Regions from separate parts of the Leptodesmis sp. genome, predicted to be linked through region 1. Evidence: predicted binding sites of a transcription regulator. Region 1 holds the regulator's gene; each other region holds the start of a gene.
The links. The regulator HrcA, encoded in region 1, represses chaperone genes, less so after heat shock. The targets are predictions, from matches to a motif close to ANTTAGCACTCNNNANTNNNGAGTGCTAANT.

Region 1 (3,283 bases):
ATGTGCTAAGAACACACCAGGGCAACAACCAGCTATTTCCAGGTGAATACTTCCGCAATCTTTCCAGACCAACTCGTTAACAAGATGTTGTGATTATCTGCACTTAACGAGCAATCTTTATACCATGCTTGTTTCCATCATGCAGGGGAAAATTTGCGATCGCCATCCTCCACCTATGCAATCCCCTATCCTCCAGTTGGGTGAGGCAAGATGTGAGAATTTCAAGAGCACGATCGCGACACCGAAGCCGGATTGATGTAGGATGAATAGATATTTTAGTACAAATATACTATATATCCTCGGTTGCAGGGTTGCCTCAGCGCCAGCCTGTCCGCTCTCCCCACGGTGGGTGCAGTAGGATAGTGATTAAGGATTTTGGATTAGATCATCCGAATCAAATTGCGATCGATCTCGACAGATAAAGATCCCCCTGCCTCCAGCATCCCCCTTATGAAGGGGGACTGAGGGGATCGGTGTAAAGGTTTTGTTTACCTCTCAGGTCTATGTCTCAGCCGTTGCTATCTGAAGAAATTGTCAGGCCTGACATCAGCCATCTGGTACTGGAAGATGAAGTTCCGGTGGATAACTTTCAATCTGAAAAACAACAGCGGCTGCTGGTAGAACCCCTCTACAGTTCGCCCGTCATTCCTCCACCTTTCATTGCCGCCGCCAATGTTGGCATTTTCTACAGTATTAACCAGGACGGCATTGCCCCGGATGTCTTTCTCAGCCTGGGAGTGCAAATGCCAGACAACTGGGTAGAGCGACACAATCGTTCCTATTTGGTGTGGGAATTTGGCAAAGTTCCCGAAGTGGCGATCGAAGTTGTCTCCAACCGCAAAGGCAACGAACTGGGCAGCAAAAAAGAGATCTATGCCCGGATAAAGGTGGATTATTACGTCGTCTTCGATCCCCTGCGGCAACTGCAACAACCCGACGAGTTGAACGGCTCTCTCCTGAAAATCTGGGCGTTAAGTGCAGGCCGCTACATTGAACTCACACCTCCTGAGGGACTGAATGTGGGTGAACCAATTTATCTAGACACCGTAAACCTGGGACTGACTCTCTGGGAAGGCGAATTTGAAATGGTGCCTGGAATTTGGTTGCGCTGGTGCGATCGTGCTGGAATCGTCATTCCCACAGGCGCAGAAGCCAGAGCGATAGAACAGCAACGAGCTGACCAAGAACGCCAACGGGCCGATCGCTTAGCCGATCGCTTGCGGGCGATGGGAATTGATCCAGACGAAGTATAAACATTTCTATTGGCTCAAAGTATCGGACAAATAATCCGCTGTGGCTTCTACCAGGGCGATCGCATTCTCATACATCATCCGGGTGGGGCCTAACATGCCGACACTACCAACGGGAATATCTCCCTTACGGTAAGTCGAAGAAATCAGGGTACAGGTACGAATCGGTTCTAAAGGATTTTCTGCCCCAATCCGAATCGTCACTCGCTTACCGAGTTGGTCAAAAGGAGAGGGCTCAAAAATTAAGGGCAGCAATTGATCCTGTTCGTCTTCCAGAAGATGCACGATCGTTTGTACCTGCTGCACTTCAGAAAACTCTGGTTGGCGCATCACCTCAGACAATCCACTGATCAAAATTTGGGTAGGCGCGGGAGCCTGGGAACGGCGCGATAACTCAGTGAGAATGGTCTTTAAGAAATCCCCGTAGCGCTGAAAATCCCGATCGAGTTCACTCCAATCGATCGTCGACAATTCTGCGATCGCTTTACCCCGCAGATGGCTGTTCAAGAAGTTCGACAAGAGTTGCAATTCCTGTTCCAGCAATTCCGCATCCGGTTCTGCTTCTCCCTCACTTCTGGGTAAGTCGATCAACGTGGATTGGGTTTCATAGGAATCCGTCACGCAGATCAACATCACCCGTTGCAGATCCACAGGCACCAGTTGAACATGATGGAGGCGGGTTGTGTACATCTGGGGCATCGTGATTAGCGCCACATAGCCCGTCACCGTCGCCAGGATTTGGGCCGCCCGTCGCAGCATTGATTCCAGATTCCAATCTTCGCCACTGAGGCGATCGCTCAACAGTTGTTCAGCCTGCTGCACGAACTGCTTGGAGGGAGGAATCAGTTGATCGACATAAATGCGATAGCCCGAATCCGATGGTACCCGTCCCGCCGAAGTATGCGGCTGATAGAGTAAGCCAACCTTTTCCAACACGCCCATTGCATTCCGAATCGTAGCGGAACTCACGCTCAGGTTATATTCTTTCACCAATGTTTCTGAACCGACGGGTTCTGCAGTGGCAATATAGTGGCGCACAGTAGCCCAGAGAACCTGCTGTTGGCGATTGGTCAGTTGAACCGGAAAGGACATAAGTAAAGAATGGTCTAAAAGAAGTTTAAAAATAAGGCTGGAATGTATTCACTATAAGGGTGAACTTACTAAACTGTCATGTTGCCAGCGGTATCTAACAAAACGCTCACAGGCTCTACCTCCAAAAATTAAGGAAGTAGAGCCTGTAATGTCTTATTTTAGACAGGCATTGGGTAGGGCTGTTCCGGCGGAATGTCTTTACTAATAGCGTCCGTAGGAACCCGTGCCCCGGTTTGACCAGCTATCTCCACTGCCCGCAGAGCGCCGTCTATCGCCACCCCGGTTGTCTTCACGAGGTCTGGCTTTATTCACTTTCATCTCACGGCCCATCCACTCGGCTCCATCCAGAGCCTCGATCGCCGCATCTTCTTCTGCATCCGTATTCATTTCCACAAAGCTAAAGCCCCGTGATCTTCCGGTTTCCCGGTCAATCATCAGTTGCACCCGCTTTACGGAACCATACTCCGCAAAAATTTCAGTCAAATCTTCTTGGGTAACCTTATAGGAAAGGTTGCCAACATAAATAGCCATGGCTTACTTTAAGTCTCCAGAAATCCAAATGTGTAGAGGGTTGAGTCCGGAGAGAAGCCTGTCGAATATGGAATAGACAAACATTGCTGCAGCCGAATCAATCTCAGAGCTTAAGTCTAACATAATGTCAGTCCTACAAACAGGGTCTAGAGGTTAAAACTGCGGCGATTTCAAGAAATTTGCCCTCCTCTTCAAGTTAAACCAAGTCCAGCTAGAAAACGGTCGTTTTCCGATCAGAAAAACTGCGTTTCTGGAGTTGGACAAGATTGAACTATTGGGGAGCAATAAATACATTGCCAACCTCATCCCGGACAGTAACTCGAGTGGTGCGCATACCTCCCTTGGCATCAGTTACTTTACATTCAAATGTCTCGCCAACCTTGACAATTCTGGCTTTTCCTCCACAATCG
Region 2 (3,283 bases), on a different contig from region 1:
CCAGCACGGCAATACGGCGACCTTGGTTATTTTTTAGGAGATGGCGAATGAGGGCAGACTCAATACGGTCAAGGTTTTTAGTAACCTGCGTCGGCAGGTTTTCTCTGGATAGCCGCGACTTCAGTCGCCAGGGTGATTTTAAAACATCCTCTAAAGCGCTATCTGGAAAATTTTGCTAAACTGAACAGTAATTCGATGGTAATCCTCCGTCATGTCAGCTGCAGGATTAAGGGGAAAGTCTGCACAAGCAAAGTCAGAAATAAAAGGTCAGGAATAAAGAAAAAAAGACCAGCAATAAGCTGGTCAAAGGAATATTTGCGTTGTTCTCTCAAACGGAGGAACCCAGACTGCGCGTTCCTAAACTTGCAGCGGGCTTCTATTAGGGTTATTAATCCCCTTTCATATACCATTGTAACAAGATACACAAATTTTTTTATAATTCTTCATCACTCCCTGACATTTTTCTTCCCTGGGTCAGAGGCAAGCTTTGCATAATTCGTTGAGGTTGGCCCCAAATCACCCGCTCATGCTTGTAAACCGTCATTCCGGGCTTGGCTCCTTTCGGTTTGTAAACATTTTTGGGTTCGGTGTAGATGACAGGTACCTGCTCACTCTGTCTGGCGCGGCTGTGAAAAGCGGCCAGATCCGCTGCAAAAGATAAATCAGCCGCTTCTGGGTCAACTCCTGGCTTTAACCGTAACAGCACATGACTGCCAGGAATTTCTTGCGTATGGAACCAGAGGTCATAATCACCTGCCGTGCGGAAGGTGAGTTGATCATTTTGTCGATTATTCCGCCCCACCAGGACATCTAAACCACTGGGGGAGGTGTAATGATAGGGTTGGCTGGCCACATCCCCTTGAGGATTGGCGGCGGATTGATAGTCGGGGCTGGCTAAATAACCTTGTTGAATCAGTTCATCGCGAATTTCTTTCAGGGTATTTAAATCTTCAGCCGTTTGATAGGCCGTGAGTTCCGCGATCGCCGCCTCTACCTGCTCCAGATAGTGAATCTCATCATTGACCTCCGTCAGTAAGGGGACTACGGCACTCTGTGCCCGTTTCAGCTTTTGATGTTGTTTATAAAGAGTCTGAGCATTTTGAACAGCATTTTTTTCTGGGTTCAGGGCGATCGTCACCAATTCGCCGGTATGGAAATCGGGCAAGGCGATCGTGGTCATGCCCGGTTGCCACTGGTGCAAATGCGCCATTAATAGATCTGCCTGCTCCCGATATAGATCGGCTCGCTCGGATTGCTCCATCCGCGTCTGAAAAGTCTGAGCTTTGAGCCGCAATTTTTCCAGGAGGGTTTTCAGTTTCTGGCTGAGTTGGCGATGTAGTTGCCCAAACTCTAACTGGTCTAGCTGAACGCCGTAATACTGGTGAATTAGTTCTTGAACGGTGGTGGCCTGGGCCGTTGCTCCCCATCCCAGAACCGTGTAGCCCTGCTCCGTCCAGGCCGGTTGAAACCTTTCTTGATCTAAAGCCTGGAGCCATTCCTGCCAGCATTGAAAGAGCCGTTGCCAGTCTGCTGCTGCTAACTGGTCGGTGGTCTGATTGGGATGGAGATCGGCCCGCTGCAGCATTGATTGCACCAGGGCAGAACTGAGGCCCCGATAGTTTTTCAACAAATTGCGCTTCAGGGAACCCGGAACCAGGCTAATACGCTCCTGCCAGCGATCGCGGTTCTCTCCCAAAGTAGGAATCGCTTCTGTCAGTACAGGTGGAATTTCGTAGGGTTGTCCCGTTTGAATGGGGCGCACGCTGGACTGCTGACTACTCACCTGATGCGCCGCCGTGACAATGTGATCGTCCTGATTGGTGAGAATCACATTACTGTATTTGCCCATCACTTCGATATACAGATGCCAGAGGGCAGGTTCTCCGAGGCGGCGACCAAACTGCAGGTCAATTACCCGCTCCCAGGGGGCGATCGCGGCGATTTTAATTAACGCCAGGTTGCCAATCTGATGCCGCAGTTGCTGACTGAAGGTGAAGGTATCGGGGATTCGGGGTGGAGGTGTGCTAATGCACAGATGAGCGGCTTGAGGATACCAGGAAATGCGTAGCCAGCCCCAGCTATCCAAAGTGCGGAGGCCCAGGAAGAGGGTATGGCGATCGCGTTGATAAATTTGCTCCAACCGGGCAGGTACCCAGGAAGTTCGCAGTTCAGAGCAAATAGCCGTCAGGGTGGTAAAGTCAACGGGTTGCACAACAATTAGGAGTTATAGGAGTTAGCAGTTAACAGTTAAGAGTGGAGAATTAAGAATTAGGGGTAGTCAGGGAACGGGGAGATTACAGAAAGTTAGTTTGTTAGCCTGTTTATTTCTGGCTACGATTGAATTTAAACCCTGTCCAGGTTCAGACCTGTCCTTCTCTGATCGAGAAACTTCACTGTTCAGCTTGACCTGGTTGAAAGCCCCCAGCCTTCTGTACTTCTCATCTGTTCCTGGTATGGACATTCGGTTAATCAACATTGGCTTTGGTAACATCGTGTCTGCAAACCGGGTGATCGCCATTGTTAGCCCAGAATCTGCCCCCATCAAACGAATTATTACCGATGCCAGGGACAGTAAACAGTTGATTGATGCTACTTATGGCCGTCGGACGCGGGCGGTGATCATTACCGATTCTGGTCATGTTATCCTATCTGCCATTCAACCTGAAACAGTGGCTCACCGTTTCATGACCAGTAAAGATGCCCATTCGGAAGATTAGGCACCTGAATTCTAAAAAGATGGCGGCTGCTGCCGCCTAGTTTAAGAGATTATTAATAGATTAACCCTGAGAGTTGGAAGTGCGTGTATGGGATTGGGCAGATTAATTGTTTTAACAGGCCCCAGTGGAGTGGGCAAGGGAACGTTACTGCGATCGCTGCTAAGACGTCACCCCGATCTATACCTTTCTGTGTCTGCTACAACCCGTGCTCCTCGGCCCGGAGAAGTGGATGGCAAGGATTACTATTTCTTGAGCCGTCCGGAGTTTGAGCGCATGATTGCGAATGGAGAGTTTTTGGAGTGGGCCGAATTCGCGGGTAACTTGTATGGCACTCCCAAGGCCTCGGTAGACAATCAAATTCAACAGGGACACCGGGTGATTTTAGAAATTGAGCTGGAAGGGGCACGGCAAGTCCGCCAATACTTCCCGGACGCACTGAGAATTTTTATCCTGCCTCCTTCGCTGCCAGAATTGGAATCGCGGATTCGCACCCGTGGCAAAGATACGGAAGATGCGATCGTCCGTCGTCTGCAACGGGCTAAGGAAGAAATTAATGCGGCGGATGA
Region 3 (3,283 bases), on a different contig from region 1:
AAACTCCAGTGGTTGAGTTTGCAGGTTACTTTCTGCCCAACTGTTGTCGCTGGTAAATAGAAGGGGAGTTTCTTTGATATCTTTAACAGCGGTGGATTGCACCGGACGCGCCAGGGAGAAAAAGGAAAGATTTCCCTGTAGCTCTTTAGTAATGGGATGGTCGCCATAGCGGGTAACGATCGCATCCGCTGGTCCCAAATTAATTAACTTGCCACCCCCCGATCCGTCGATCGCCACTCGCTTATCCAGGGTGATGCCCCAGTCTTTTAAGAAAGCGTCCAGTTTGGGATCGGTATTGGTCGGGTCAACCATCAACAGGAGATGACCGCCCCGTTGCAGGTAATTCTTTAGTGCCTGTACTTCCCCGTCCAGTAGAGGTTTCTGAGGGCCAGCAATGATAACTGCCGCCGCATCCTGAGGAAACTCCTTACTTTCTGCCAGTGCCAGCGGTTTGGCAACCAGATTTTTCTCACCCAGCAGTTTCACTGCCTGAGACATGGCCCCCGGTTGTCCGGCTTCCAGAGGCCGTTCCCCATGACCCTGTAGAAAGTAAATATTGGCACGACGATTGCTGAGAATTTGCTCCAACCCATTCGTGAGCTTGGCTTCTGACAGGCGATCACGATCGCTCACCGTTTGCACAAACTGCTTGCGTTTATTATTCGGTTGCAGTTCCAGCACCACATCGCCAAAATTCTTGACTTCAAACTGCTTAGCCAACCCCAACTCAGTCTGCGGATCGACATACTCAAAACTAAACTTGTTTCCCGCACGGCGGTAATTTTCTAGCAAAGCCTGATCCTGAGGATTTTGCTGCTTGGCAAACACCCACACTTTGACCGGCTCTTGCAAATTCCGTACCACTTCCTGGGTTTGCGGCGACAGAGTAAATTGCTGATTCTCCGTCAGATCCACCCGCCAGGCATACTTTGCCCCCAGGAAATTAATCAATCCCAGAATTGCCAACACCGCCAGGGTTGTAACCAGGGCATTAGCACCCGTTTCCAGTGATCGCTGGTTCCAGACACTTGGTTGCCCCCCCATGTCTACCCGTCCCATTGCGATCAGTCCCACACCGATCATGGCAAGACCCACCAGGATGAGCGCGATCGGCACGGCTGTCCATCCCCCAGAAACCACCCCTGCTGATACTCCCGCAATCATCAGCATCGGCCCCAACCAGATCAGATATTTCAGATATTTCAGATATTTCAGATATTTAGATGCAGGTAACTTTTTCATGGGAAGCAAGGGGGATAAGTTTTGAGTTTTGAGTTTTAAGTTTTGAGTTTTAAGTTAAGCAGAAAACTGGGATTCAAGAGTTTTAAGTGTTGAGCTTTAAGTTGAACTCCGAACTTTGAACTTAAAACTTAGAACTTAAAACTACTTAAGACCGCTGAAACCTCAATGTATCAATCGATTGGGCCGTCAGGAAAATGCCCAGGAAGATGAAGCTGGCAAAGACAAGCAAGCTGCCACTGTCGATGATGCCTTGCACGAAGTTGTTGTAATGCTTTAGGAGCGAGAGTTGAGCCAGTGCATCTCCCAGCCAGCCACCCACGCTTTTGGCAATCAGGTCAATTACCCAGAGAAACAGCACCAGGGCAAAGGTAAAGATCGCCGCCAGGATTGTGCTTTCAGTCAGGGAGGAGATGAACATTCCCAGGGAAAGGACAGCGGCGGCAAGCAGCAGCAGTCCCAGATGGCCAGAGAGCATTATAGCCGGACTCGTGGGCGGGTTGCTGGCACTCAGGGCGATCGCTTGATACACCATCAACGGCAAAATCAGAGTGGCAAAGAAGGTGACTACGGCCAGTAACTTACCAACGGCAACGGCCCAGTTAGTGATGGGGGAGGTGGCCAGCAGTTCCAGGGTGCGCCGCTTGCGTTCCTCAGCATACAGCCCCATCGACAGAATCGGCAGAATGAACAGCGCCAGGGAACTCAATACGCCCAGGTAGAGTTGTAAAAATCGGTAAGCAACATCCACGGGAGGCATCGGAATTCCCAACTGTTGGGCTTGCTGCTCATTCACCGCCGCCTGTTGAATCAGTCCTTCTGGCCCCAGCAGAATTGCCACAAAGAAAAAACCGGCCAGCAACCAGAAAATTCCGGCGACCAGATAGGCCAGGGGAGAGACGAAGTAGCTTTGTAACTCGCGGCGATAGATGGCGATGATATTGGCAGCTACAGTGCGGAGGGAAGGGAATAGGTTGGTCATTAGGGGATTGGGGGTCGGGGATTAGGAATTAGGAATTGGAGATTAGGGATTAGGGGTTGGGGGGTCGGGAGTTGCTTCCGGTACTTCTTTGGGGAGGGGAGTTTCTTCGGTGGTGAGTTGCAGGAATACGTCTTCCAGGCTGGCTTGGATGCGGCGCATTTCGTGTAAGCCTAAGCCTGCTCCCACGATCGCGGCGGCAATCTCCTGTCCGGCCAGGGTGGTTCCCGTTTCGCCCATAATCCGAACTTTGTGACGGTCGGGGGGTAGCTCTGTGTCTACCGGCTCAATCGTTTGGATGCTGGGAATCGTTTGCAATGTTTGGCGCAGCATGGTTTCATCCCCCGCCACTTCCAGTTCATAGCCAGAACCTCTGGTCAGTTGAGCCAGCAGTCCCTCTGGAGTATTGGTTGCCACAATCCGCCCTTTGTTGAGGATGGCGACCCGATTACAGGTCATGCTGACTTCCGGCAGGATGTGGGTAGAGAGAATGACAGTATGACTGCCAGCCAAACTCTTGATCAAATGGCGCACTTCAATAATTTGCCGCGGATCCAGGCCAACGGTTGGTTCATCCAGAATAATCACGGGGGGATCGTGGACGATCGCCTGAGCAATTCCCACCCGCTGCCGATAACCTTTGGATAATTTGCGGATCAGGGTGTTGCGCTTATCCGTCAGGCTAGTTTTTTTCAGGGCCGACTGGACATTGCGGGTGCGATCGCCCGCACTCACGCCTTTGATCCGGGCCACGAAATACAAGAACCCTTCCACTGTCATTTCTGGATACAGCGGCGGCGTTTCCGGTAAGTACCCAATCCGTTTTCGTACCGCCATAGACTGGTCATGCACTTCATACCCTGCTACCTTGGCTGTTCCTGAAGTAGCCGGTAAATAGCCGGACAAAATTCGCATAGTCGTAGTCTTTCCGGCTCCGTTTGGCCCCAGGAAGCCCAAAATTTCTCCGGGTTCCACGGCAAAGGTCACATCCTCAATCGCAGAGGTGGTGCCGTAAACCTTACTCAAATGCTCAACTTCGATCATGGGCAATTCCCCATCCGGCGT

Region 2: a site for HrcA is predicted at 2,232-2,262, ahead of ACUVQO_RS08080 (Rqc2 family fibronectin-binding protein). Genes of this name have one in related genera too.
Region 3: a site for HrcA is predicted at 1,307-1,337, ahead of ACUVQO_RS19880 (GldG family protein). Genes of this name have one in related genera too.

Annotation. Positions count from the first base shown of each region.
Region 1 covers NZ_JBRAGO010000020.1:18,786-22,068, reverse strand. Annotated here, with positions in the region: gene ACUVQO_RS06525 (Uma2 family endonuclease) at 504-1,253, shown strand; gene hrcA (heat-inducible transcriptional repressor HrcA) at 1,260-2,342, opposite strand; gene ACUVQO_RS06515 (RNA recognition motif domain-containing protein) at 2,544-2,873, opposite strand; gene ACUVQO_RS06510 (hypothetical protein) at 3,145-3,283, opposite strand, start outside.
Region 2 covers NZ_JBRAGO010000027.1:21-3,303, reverse strand. Annotated here, with positions in the region: gene cobW (cobalamin biosynthesis protein CobW) at 1-97, opposite strand, end outside; gene ACUVQO_RS08080 (Rqc2 family fibronectin-binding protein) at 434-2,212, opposite strand; gene remA (extracellular matrix/biofilm regulator RemA) at 2,454-2,717, shown strand; partial or broken gene gmk (guanylate kinase) at 2,805-3,283, shown strand, end outside.
Region 3 covers NZ_JBRAGO010000119.1:2,066-5,348, reverse strand. Annotated here, with positions in the region: gene ACUVQO_RS19880 (GldG family protein) at 1-1,242, opposite strand, end outside; gene ACUVQO_RS19875 (ABC transporter permease) at 1,388-2,221, opposite strand; gene ACUVQO_RS19870 (ABC transporter ATP-binding protein) at 2,264-3,262, opposite strand.